2 regions of the Ammoniphilus sp. CFH 90114 genome follow, and region 2 is predicted to be linked to the other one. Evidence: predicted binding sites of a transcription regulator. Region 2 holds the regulator's gene; the other holds the start of a gene.

Region 1 (5,283 bases), on a different contig from region 2:
TGTCTTTTACGAGTATCGCACACTCGTGCTTAACTTCACTCTCAACTTGAGATAGGATAATGGACTTCGCTTCTTCTCTTGTTAGTCCCGATATCCTCTCTAGTTCAACTTTCTGAGTATTATAAAGTTCTTCCACTTTGCTTTGCAATTCTGAGATAGCTCGGTCTCTTTTTTCAAGTTCGACTTCTTTCCTCTCAAAATTATCCAATTTGCGGTCTAGAGTTTCTTCCTTTTGCAGGACACGTTTTTCTAAACGCTGAACCTCATTTCGTCTTTCACGATTCTCTTTCTCTGCTTCGGTGCGGACTTTATGCACCTCGTCCTTCGCTTCAAGAATTTTCTCTTTCTTAAGCGCTTCAGCTTCCTTCCCCGCCTGATCAAGAATCTGCTTAGCAGCTTCTTCTGCACTTGAGATCTTGGCTTCTGCTATGGACTTTCGAATTAGATAACCGATACCGACTCCGACCGCCGTGGATGCAAGCAGAATGGTAATTCCTCCAATACTTAGTAGATCCATCTGTTGTCACCTCCCTGCACCTGGGTCTTAAAGTCATTTTTCAATTTACACATAAACTTTCTCATTGAATTTTAGAAATAATTGTCCATAAGGGACTCAAATAGAAGTGTTCTAAAAATCAATTTGCATCTTACAGTAGTTATAAAAAAGAGTAAAGGTGAATATACCTTTTTATTTTACTGATAGAAAGTGAACATTGTCAAGAAATTACTAACTAATTATCATGAGGTGAGCTAGGATGAGCTACACTTGGGACCCTCACTAACACATAAACTTATTCTAGAAAGTCCTCTCCAACAGTATGAACTACCTCTAAAATCAAATCCAATGGAAAACCCTTCCTTTGTAAAAATGGAACTATTCTTTTTTTCATTTCATAGAGATTGGGAAATTTCTTTTGACTACATTTCTTATAAATCCAGTTCTCAATCATTTCTCTTTCTTCTTGACCAGTGAGTTGGTCTTCAAGCGCTTGATCAGCCAAATGATCATCTATACCACGTTGAATCAATTCCATCCGGAGTAGGCTTCTTCCCCGTGGCTTTAGCCTCTTTCTTTCCTCCACCCATTGAAGAGCATAGGATTGATCATCTAGATATTTTTTATCTTGTAAATAACTTATGATACCATCAATATCCTCACGCAGAAAACCTTTTCTCTGTAAATGCTCACTTACCTCTGTCGCGGTGCGCGGGCGGTAGCTCAAAAAGCGGAGCGCATATTGCATGGCTCGGTTTCGTTCTTCTGCAATCAGTACTTCCTTAATCTCTTCTGGATTAATCTCCCTACCTTTCATTAGCCGATACTTGACTAGAATGTCCTCATGTACCGCAAATGAAAATTCATGATTGATGTAAATGTTATAGCGAGATCTGTTCCTCTTTTGCTGTTCTATAGACGTTATTATTGTTGAATCATTTCCGTGCATTTGCTGCTCATACATTGATATCCCTACTTTATCATTATATCGGCCAAAAAAGAGGAACATTTCCGTTTAACAGCGCCTCAGGCCTTATATTTATATACTCACTACAATAAAACTATTGTTATGTTATACGTAAAAAAGCAGTCCGTTCCTCCTCCGAAGAAAACGATCAGACTGCTTCTTGCGACTTCTCTTTATTCAAAATCCAGCTCTAATTCATCAAGCGCATCCTCTTCTTTATCGTTCTGAGGTTGAATTACCGGATTATCCAGGCTATAATGCTCTCTTATTTGTTTTTCAATCTCAGCTGCAATCCCTGGATTATCCTTCAAAAACTGTTTAGAGTTCTCACGGCCCTGTCCTAAACGATCACCATTAAAGGAATACCAAGCACCGCTCTTATTGACGATATCCACATCTGCAGCAATATCTAATAAGCTTCCTTCATGCGAGATCCCTTCTCCGTACATAATATCGACCTCACAAACCTTAAAAGGAGGCGCAACTTTATTCTTTACCACTTTGATCTTTGTGCGATTACCCACCATATCATTGCCTTGTTTAATGGTATCTGCACGTCGAACATCTAAGCGTACACTAGAATAGAACTTCAAGGCTCTTCCACCTGGAGTGGTCTCAGGGTTACCAAACATCACGCCAACCTTCTCACGAAGCTGGTTAATAAAGATAGCAATAGCTTTAGACTTATTGATTGCCCCTGCTAACTTTCTTAATGCTTGAGACATTAATCTAGCTTGTAAACCGACATGGGAATCTCCCATTTCTCCTTCAATTTCTGCCTTCGGTACTAAAGCTGCAACGGAGTCTATTACGAGAATGTCAACAGCACCACTTCGCACTAACGCCTCAGCAATCTCTAACGCCTGTTCACCGGTATCTGGTTGAGATAATAATAATTCATCAATATTAACCCCTAGCTTCTGAGCGTAGACAGGGTCTAAAGCATGTTCCGCATCAATAAATGCAGCCTGTCCTCCGTTCTTCTGCACTGAAGCAATTGCGTGCAATGCTACGGTTGTTTTACCGGATGATTCTGGACCATATATTTCGATGATTCTTCCACGTGGGTAACCACCTATTCCAAGACTAATATCTAAAGCGATGGATCCGCTAGGTACGGTAGAAACTGTTGTTGAAGCAGCCATCTCCCCTAGCTTCATGATCGAACCTTTTCCGAATTGTTTCTCTATTTGGCGTAACGCCATATCTAAGGCAGCTTTTCTATCAGACAAAAAAGCTCTCCCCTTCCCTCAATTAGAGTAACGATAAAAAGCTACCTGCATAGCCCTATATCCTTCATATCTATGATACCTAAAATCACGGCACTTGCCAATAGTTTTTTACAAACAGATGTTCCCTTTTGGTGAAATGCGTTCTTTTAAACTGTTAATTAAAAATTACATGATTTTCAATGTTAAACAACCAAGATGCTGTCCATAAAAAAAGACTCCCCTACTAAGGAGAGCCTCTCTTAAGCCAGCAGGCATCTATGCTTTCGCGCCTCTTGGTTTTGCAGGTTCTACATTCACCCTCGCACCCTTAATCCTGGATTGACGAAGGGCCTCGTAAACGAATGGTGCTACTTCTTCAGTCACTTCAAAGAAGGTAAATTTTTCAAAGATATCGATACGTCCAATAGACTTAGAGGAAATCCCAACCATTTCTGACACTTCTTTGACTAAATCGTGCGGTTTAATGTCTACATTTCTTCCTACGTTCATAAAGAAGCGAACCATGCCTTTAGTGGCTCCAGTTTCTCCAAAGTTATACACTTCCTCTTCTTCACCTACTTGAAGCGAGGAGGAAAAGGCCGTGTAGAGAGCTGCAGAGGCAATTCTTTCCAGAGGAAACTTCTGTGAAAGTTCTTCTACGATACTGTTAAATAGGGATAAGTCCACATCTTGTGACAATAAAGAAACCATTTGATCTCTCCATTGTCCTTGTTGGCGCTCAGCAACCTCCTCTAAAGTAGGCACGTTGCGCGGCTGTATTAAAGATTTGGTTACTTTTTCAATCGTAATTAATTGCTTCATCTCTCTAGGAGTAACCAAAGTTAGCGCAATTCCCTTACGCCCTGCTCGACCGGTTCTTCCAATACGATGGACGTAGCTCTCTGGATCCTGAGGGATATCGTAATTGATAACATGAGTTACATTTCCTACGTCAATCCCTCTAGCAGCGACATCTGTAGCGACAAGCAATTCAATGGTTGAATCACGGAAAGCTTTCATCACGCGATCTCGTTGGGCTTGACTAAGATCCCCGTGTAGTCCATCCGCCATATAGCCCCTTTCTTGAAGGGCGTCAGTTAGTTCGTCTACACCGCGTTTAGTACGGCAGAAGACAATTCCTAACCCTATATCCTCACTGTCTAATATGCGACATAGACTTTCCATTTTATTGCGTTCTAGAACCTTATAATAGACTTGATCAATAAGAGGAGCGGTAACTTCTTTTCGATTGATGGCAACCGTTTCTGGGTCAGTCATATATCGTCTAGACAGATCTTTTATTTCATGTGGCATTGTTGCTGAAAATAATAAAGTCTGTCTAGTATTAGGCGTATGCCCAAGAATTTCTTTAATATCATCGATAAAGCCCATATCCAACATTTCGTCCGCCTCATCGAGTACAACCATACTTACTTCGTCTAGACGAAGGGTTTTTCTTCTCAAGTGATCTAATATTCTTCCAGGAGTCCCTATAACGACTTGAACACCTTGTTTTAATGTACGGATCTGATGACCAATGGATTGCCCACCATAAATAGGAAGTGTACGAGTACGCTTATACTTAGAGATTTTTCGAAGTTCACCCGAAACTTGAATGGCTAATTCACGGGTTGGAGTGAGTACAAGGGCCTGAACTTTAAGTTCGTTGGTCATTTTTTCGATGAGTGGTATTCCAAAAGCTGCCGTTTTTCCTGTTCCTGTTTGAGCTTGGCCTAACAGGTCTTTACCTTGAAGAATGAGAGGAATAGCTGAAGCTTGAATGGGAGATGGCTCCTCAAAGCCCATATCATGAATGGCTCTATGTACATTGCGATGTAGATCAAAATCTGAAAAAGTAATCATATTTTACCACCTTGTATTCAATTAATTTCGTTTCGTTCTTTTAACTGCTGGATGAGTAAGAAAAGACTATTTTTAGCAGCTCGAATTTGGATTCCTTCTCTTGTTCCAGAAAGTCGAAGCTCTAACGTTTCCTCACCGAATGCTGAGGAAATACCGATATAAACCAGTCCAACCGGCTTTTCTTCCGTTTGTCCAGGACCAGCTACTCCAGTAATCGATAAACCAATATCTGCATTCAACTTCAGTCTGACCTGCAAAGCCATCTTTTCAGCAACAGAAGCACTAACCGCTCCATCTTGATTAATTAAGCCTGAGGGGATATCTAACAACAACTCTTTAGCTTCAGCTGAGTAGCTCACAACTCCACCAACGAAAACTTCTGAAGAGCCTGGTATACTTGTAATCAAACGGCTAACCAGTCCACCAGTGCAGCTCTCTGCTAGAGCTAGCGTCAGCTTTTTTTCTTTTAACAGGTCAAAAGCAACACTCTCTAAAGTATCTTGGTTATATCCGTAGACATATTGCCCTACGCGACTATAGATTATCGACTCTAATTGGTGAATCATGTCATTAGCTATCTCAACCGTCTTCGTCTTAGCAGTTAACCGGATGGTCACTTCCCCTTCACTTGCTAACGGAGCAATTGTCGGATTAGTTTGATTATCAATAAGATCTAGTAAGGTTTCTTCAAGTGCCGACTCTCCAATTCCAAAAAAACGCAACACCTTAGAGTGAACAATCTGCTC
Region 2 (5,283 bases):
GATATCGTTCTGACTCTTGAGAAGATGGGCTTTGAGATCGAAGCTTCTCACCATGAGGTAGCTCCAGGTCAGCACGAAATTGATTTTAAATACGCGAATGCGATTAAAGCAGCGGACCAAATTCAGATCTTCAAGCTCGTGGTAAAGACGATCGCTCGTCAGCATGGATTGAATGCGACCTTCATGCCGAAGCCATTGTTTGGTATTAACGGATCTGGTATGCACTGTAACCAATCCCTATTCAATGGCAAAGAAAATGCGTTCTACGATGAAAGTGATGAACTAGGTTTAAGCAAAGCGGCTAAACAGTACATGGCCGGAATCCTGAAGCATTCTCGTGGATTCTCTGCTATTACGAACCCGCTTGTTAACTCCTACAAGCGTCTTGTACCAGGATATGAGGCTCCATGTTATGTTGCTTGGTCCGCCAAGAATAGAAGTCCACTAGTTCGTATTCCTTCTTCTCGTGGTTTAAGCACGCGTGTAGAAGTTCGTAATCCAGATCCTGCTGCTAACCCATATTTGGCCCTAGCCGTCATGCTAGCTGCTGGATTGGACGGTATCGAGAATAATTTGCCATGCCCTCCAGGAACAGATCGCAATATCTATGTGATGAATGAAGCTGAAAGAGAAGAAGCAGGCATTGAAACCTTGCCAGCAAGCTTGAAGGAAGCTCTTGAGTGCTTAAAGAACGATTCAGTCATTATCGAAGCGCTTGGTGAACATGCTGTTCTTCACTTCATCGAAGCGAAGGAAATTGAGTGGGATATGTTCCGTACCCAAATTCACGCTTGGGAAAGAGATCAGTACATGGTTAACTATTAATATGATCTTGAGCATTTTTGCAGGACCCCTTTCGGAGGGGTCCTGTTTTTTTTTTTGTATGCTGTATGCCCTACTGAAACGGCCGAGCTACTTATATAAATTTTTTTCCTAAAAGTGAATTCTTTTGTAGGTTTTCTTCGTAGAAGCTTGGGAGAGGATGTTATAGTAAGGAGGAGTAACGATGGAATGGTTGTTATGGGGTATTATTGTTTTGTTTTTTATTGGGAGTCTTGTTGGGATCGTTGTACCTGTCATACCGGATGCCTTACTAGTATGGGGAGGATTCTTGATTTATCAATTTTTTGTTTCTGATCAAGGGCTGCCTCCTTGGTTTTGGTGGGCAATGGGTGGGGTTACGGTTCTTATTATCCTAGCGGACGTTCTGACAAATATGGTTTTCGTGAAAAAGTATGGGGGATCAAAAGCTGGTATGATCGCTTCCGTTATAGGATTGCTAATTGGTCCGTTTATCTTAGGTCCTATCGGGGTCCTCGTTGGTCCCATTCTCCTAGTCTTTGCTGTAGAGTGGTTTCGCAACAAGGATGCCGGCATCTCAATGAAGATAGCCTTAGGTACATTAGCGGCCTTCTTTAGCAGTGCTGGAGCCAAACTTGTTCTGCAACTTATTATGATTACCACGTTTTTCATTGCCATATAAGGGGTGGATCTTCGGTAGAGGATTCGGGAGATGGTCGGAGCGCTTTTGGGTGTCAACCCGAGGTTTTGCGTACCCGAAAATGGTGGGATTGCGTTTTGGGGGTGTCAATCTGTGGTTTTGAGTACCCGAAAATGGTCGGACCGCGATTTTGGGGTGTCAATCTGGATTTTTGACACCCCGAAATTCGCCCATCCTCGTTTTCAGGGCGCCAATCATTGGGGGATCTGACCTCCCGCTGACCCAGCTGTGATAGGAATGAGAAAGGGTGTCCCCAAAATCGGTTTTCCGATCTGGGGACACCCTCTATATTTCTATGACTAGTGTAGATTCCTAAAAACGCCTACTACTTTCCCTAGGATCGTCACATGGGGTAAGAGGATAGGCTCTAAATCAGGATTCTCTGGCTGCAGACGAATATGGTTCTTCTCTTTGTAAAAGGTCTTTACAGTTGCTTCCTCATCTTCTGTCATCGCAACAACGATGTCTCCGTTATTCGCCACAGATTGCTGCCTAACAATGACATAATCTCCGTCCAGAATTCCTGCTTCAATCATACTGTTTCCTTCCACCTTCAACATATAAATCGTATCAGGCCCTACCATTCGCTCTGGTAGCACAAAATACTCTTCTACATTCTCTACTGCGAGAATCGGTTCCCCTGCTGTTACTTTCCCAACGACAGGAATTCTAACGGTTGGTACACTGATGTCTTCTTCCGGAAGGTCGAGATCATCTAATATTTCAATGGCCCTTGGTTTCGTTGGATCTCGACGGATTAATCCCTTCTTCTCTAGGCGGGCTAAATGACCATGTACTGTTGAGCTTGATGCAAGTCCGACGGCTTCTCCAATCTCCCGCACGGAAGGTGGGTACCCCTTGTCCTTCACTTCTCTCTTAATGAAGTCAAGGATGGCATGCTGACGCGATGATAACTTCATCCTGTTTCCCCCTTGCTTTTACCAAAACCTTCTTTTTTTTTCATTATAACAAGGATTGGTCAAATATACAAACATAAGTTCGAGAAAAAAGCGTTGACAGGAACATTCGTTCGAATTATAGTGTAATTAAGATCATTTGTTCGTATATAGAGAGAGGATGAAGGTAATGAGAGCGATTGTTTTTGGGTTTACTATGATGGTGTTGTTATTTACGAGCTTATTTCATATAGTTGGTAACATTACATGGACGAAGCCAGCCTATGCAAGTGGGTTGACTTCCTATGAGCAAGTTATTGTTCAGTCAGGGGATTCTCTATGGAAGATTGCAGATCAATTTAACGAAGATCATCAATTAACTATTCCCCAGATGATTCAACTTATAATCGATGAGAATCAGCTGGATAGTGCCTACATATATCCTGGTCAACAGATTCATATCCCACGATCGGTTCAGTAAATAGACTCTAGAAGGTAGGGTATGGTACAATATAGGAACACCTTTTAGAGAGGAGACAGATTCAATTGGTTACTCCTGAGAAGATTGAGCGCATTAACGAGTTGGCCAGGAAGTCGAAGTCAACGGGACTGACTCCGGCAGAGAAGAAAGAACAAGATGCTTTGAGACAGGAATATATTCAAGCCGTCAGAATGTCCTTGAAAGCAAATTTAGATTCGTTGAAGATTGTGGACGAAGAAGGTAACGTCCTTAAGGAATACGGAGAAAACAAACTCAAGAAAGACGTGCACTAAGAAGCCATCACAAGAACGTGATGGTTTTTTGGTCTCTGTTCCTTGTGAAAGCACACTGGATGTTCGACTGATATACTAAAAAAAGGGTACAATAGAAGTGGACTATATTGGTATGAAAGTTAAAGCAAGGTAAGTTAATGAACATAAGTACGATTTCTTGAATAAGAGCTGACATATAGTGTGAGGAGGAATAAGTTTATGACTACAGGATTAAAATTGCAGTTGAATCAGGAGCAGATTGAGAAGATGGTATTAGATTTCATAAAAACGAGTCAGCCGGAGTTTGCCGTACAGGATGCTATGTTAGAAACAAGTTATATTGAGGATCGCATTGACTCTTGGTGGGTAGCCTGTGAACATAAGAATGGGGATGAGTCCATTATGGAAGATGAGCAGATTCTTCTCTTGATCCAACAAAAGCAAGGCTGGGAAAGTGTTGTGGAGCACCATATTAAGGATTCAGAACAAGCAGGCTTCGTACTAGAAGTGAAGGGTAAGTAAGGATGATTCGCTGCCTGAAGTGTCAGGATAAGGAGGAAAACGGACATGTCACCTTTATCCGAACAGGAGATTCAAGTGATAGAGAAATTTGGATTTAGGATTAATGGGGAAAAAGTGGTCCACAAGAAAATGGGGTTGGAGAAAGAGATCAGTGGTTTTGCGGGGTTTTCTAGTATAGAGGAACTCGAGAGTTTTGTGAAGGGTTTACTTCGAACCGCTTGAAGTGAATGTTAAGATGAACGCCCGGTGGGTGTTTAGATTCTACTCTATGTGGGGGAAGCATGGATACGATTACACATACGTTGTTTGGGTTAACAATTTATAAAGCAATCAATAAAGAAGAAATGAATAAGCCGATGAAACATTCTTTGCTTTTTACGGCTGTGATAGGAAGTCAGATTCCTGACATTGATGTGGTATCAAAGTGGTGGGATCAACAGGGGCTCTACCTGATGTGGCATCGTGGTATCACCCACTCTGTATTTTTGGTTCCTGTCTGGGCTCTACTCCTTACTGCTGTTTGCTATCTGATTTGGAAAGTGAAGGACAAACGAATCTTCTACACGGGATTGTTAGCTGTATTTATCCACAATACCAGCGATATTTTTAATGCTTGGGGGACGGGCTACTTAGAACCCTTCTCCAACGTGAGATTGACATTTGGAACGATACCTATTATAGATTTTGTGGTCTGGACGATCATTTTATTTGGTTTTATCCTAAGTCGCTTACGGAAGTACCCAACACATCAGATATTTAAAGGAGTTGGGCTGCTCATTGCTGTTCACTTTCTCCTTCAATCTGCACAAGGCTTTTATATTTACCAGAATGTGAAGGATCAATATGAGCAAGTTGCCTTATCAGCTGACTTCGTTCCTTGGAATTTTAAAGTGATAGGCAAGAGAGATCAACAGGTCGAAATACTGGGAGCTACTAGCTGGGGAACACCAAAGATGGAAATTCAACTTCAGACAGCTGAAGAGACCAATCTAGACTATTTGTTTGAAGAGAACACTCGAGCAAGGACATTATACCAATGGGCGCCGTTTGTGGTTGTAGTGAAAGAACAGGGACGATTGGGAATCTATGATCCTCGTTTTTATCGGAACGGGCAGTCCTTTCTATTCGAGTATATTGAGACACACTAACAGTGATTTGAAGATTCTAAGAGAGTGCTCCCTAGGATTCGGTTTTACCGACCTGATAGGGACACTCTCTTTATCTATGTATTTGAAGTAGACACTGTGCATTCCTCCAGCAAGCTTCCAACACGTCCTCTAGCGGTCGTTGATAAAGATCAGATACCTTGTTAGCGACATCCTGTAGGAGTAAGGGGGTTGTCGCAAGGTTATGGAACGGTGGATCGTACTTCCATGGACCATCTGTTTCAAGCAATAATTGAGACAAGGGGATTTGATTTAGTAATTCCTGATCCCGGGGTCGGTAGCATACTTCAGGTGTCACAGAGATATAATATCCAGCCTCTACAATAAGACGTGTAACCTGAGGCGGAGCCTTCAACCAATGAAAGTGGGCCAGCTTCACTTGCTGTGCTTGGATGATCCTTAGTGCAAGTTCGGCTTTGTCATGAACGGCATGAAGAAGGATAGG

What was found. The regulator LexA, encoded in region 2, represses DNA repair genes until DNA is damaged. The targets are predictions, from matches to a motif close to CGAACATATGTTCG.
Region 1: the regulator LexA is predicted to act here: its motif matches at 2,807-2,820, upstream of recA (recombinase RecA).

What each region holds. Positions count from the first base shown of each region.
Region 1 covers NZ_SDLI01000001.1:562,378-567,660, reverse strand. The annotation lists gene rny (ribonuclease Y) at 1-517, opposite strand, end outside; gene EIZ39_RS02960 (RecX family transcriptional regulator) at 792-1,460, opposite strand; gene recA (recombinase RecA) at 1,637-2,695, opposite strand; gene EIZ39_RS02950 (DEAD/DEAH box helicase) at 2,951-4,537, opposite strand; gene EIZ39_RS02945 (competence/damage-inducible protein A) at 4,555-5,283, opposite strand, start outside.
Region 2 covers NZ_SDLI01000012.1:9,333-14,615, forward strand. The annotation lists gene glnA (type I glutamate--ammonia ligase) at 1-825, shown strand, start outside; gene EIZ39_RS21225 (DUF456 domain-containing protein) at 1,007-1,483, shown strand; gene lexA (transcriptional repressor LexA) at 1,801-2,421, opposite strand; gene yneA (cell division suppressor protein YneA) at 2,588-2,878, shown strand; gene EIZ39_RS21240 (DUF896 domain-containing protein) at 2,944-3,171, shown strand; gene EIZ39_RS21245 (hypothetical protein) at 3,370-3,672, shown strand; gene EIZ39_RS26850 (hypothetical protein) at 3,718-3,894, shown strand; gene EIZ39_RS21250 (metal-dependent hydrolase) at 3,954-4,820, shown strand; gene EIZ39_RS21255 (TatD family hydrolase) at 4,891-5,283, opposite strand, start outside.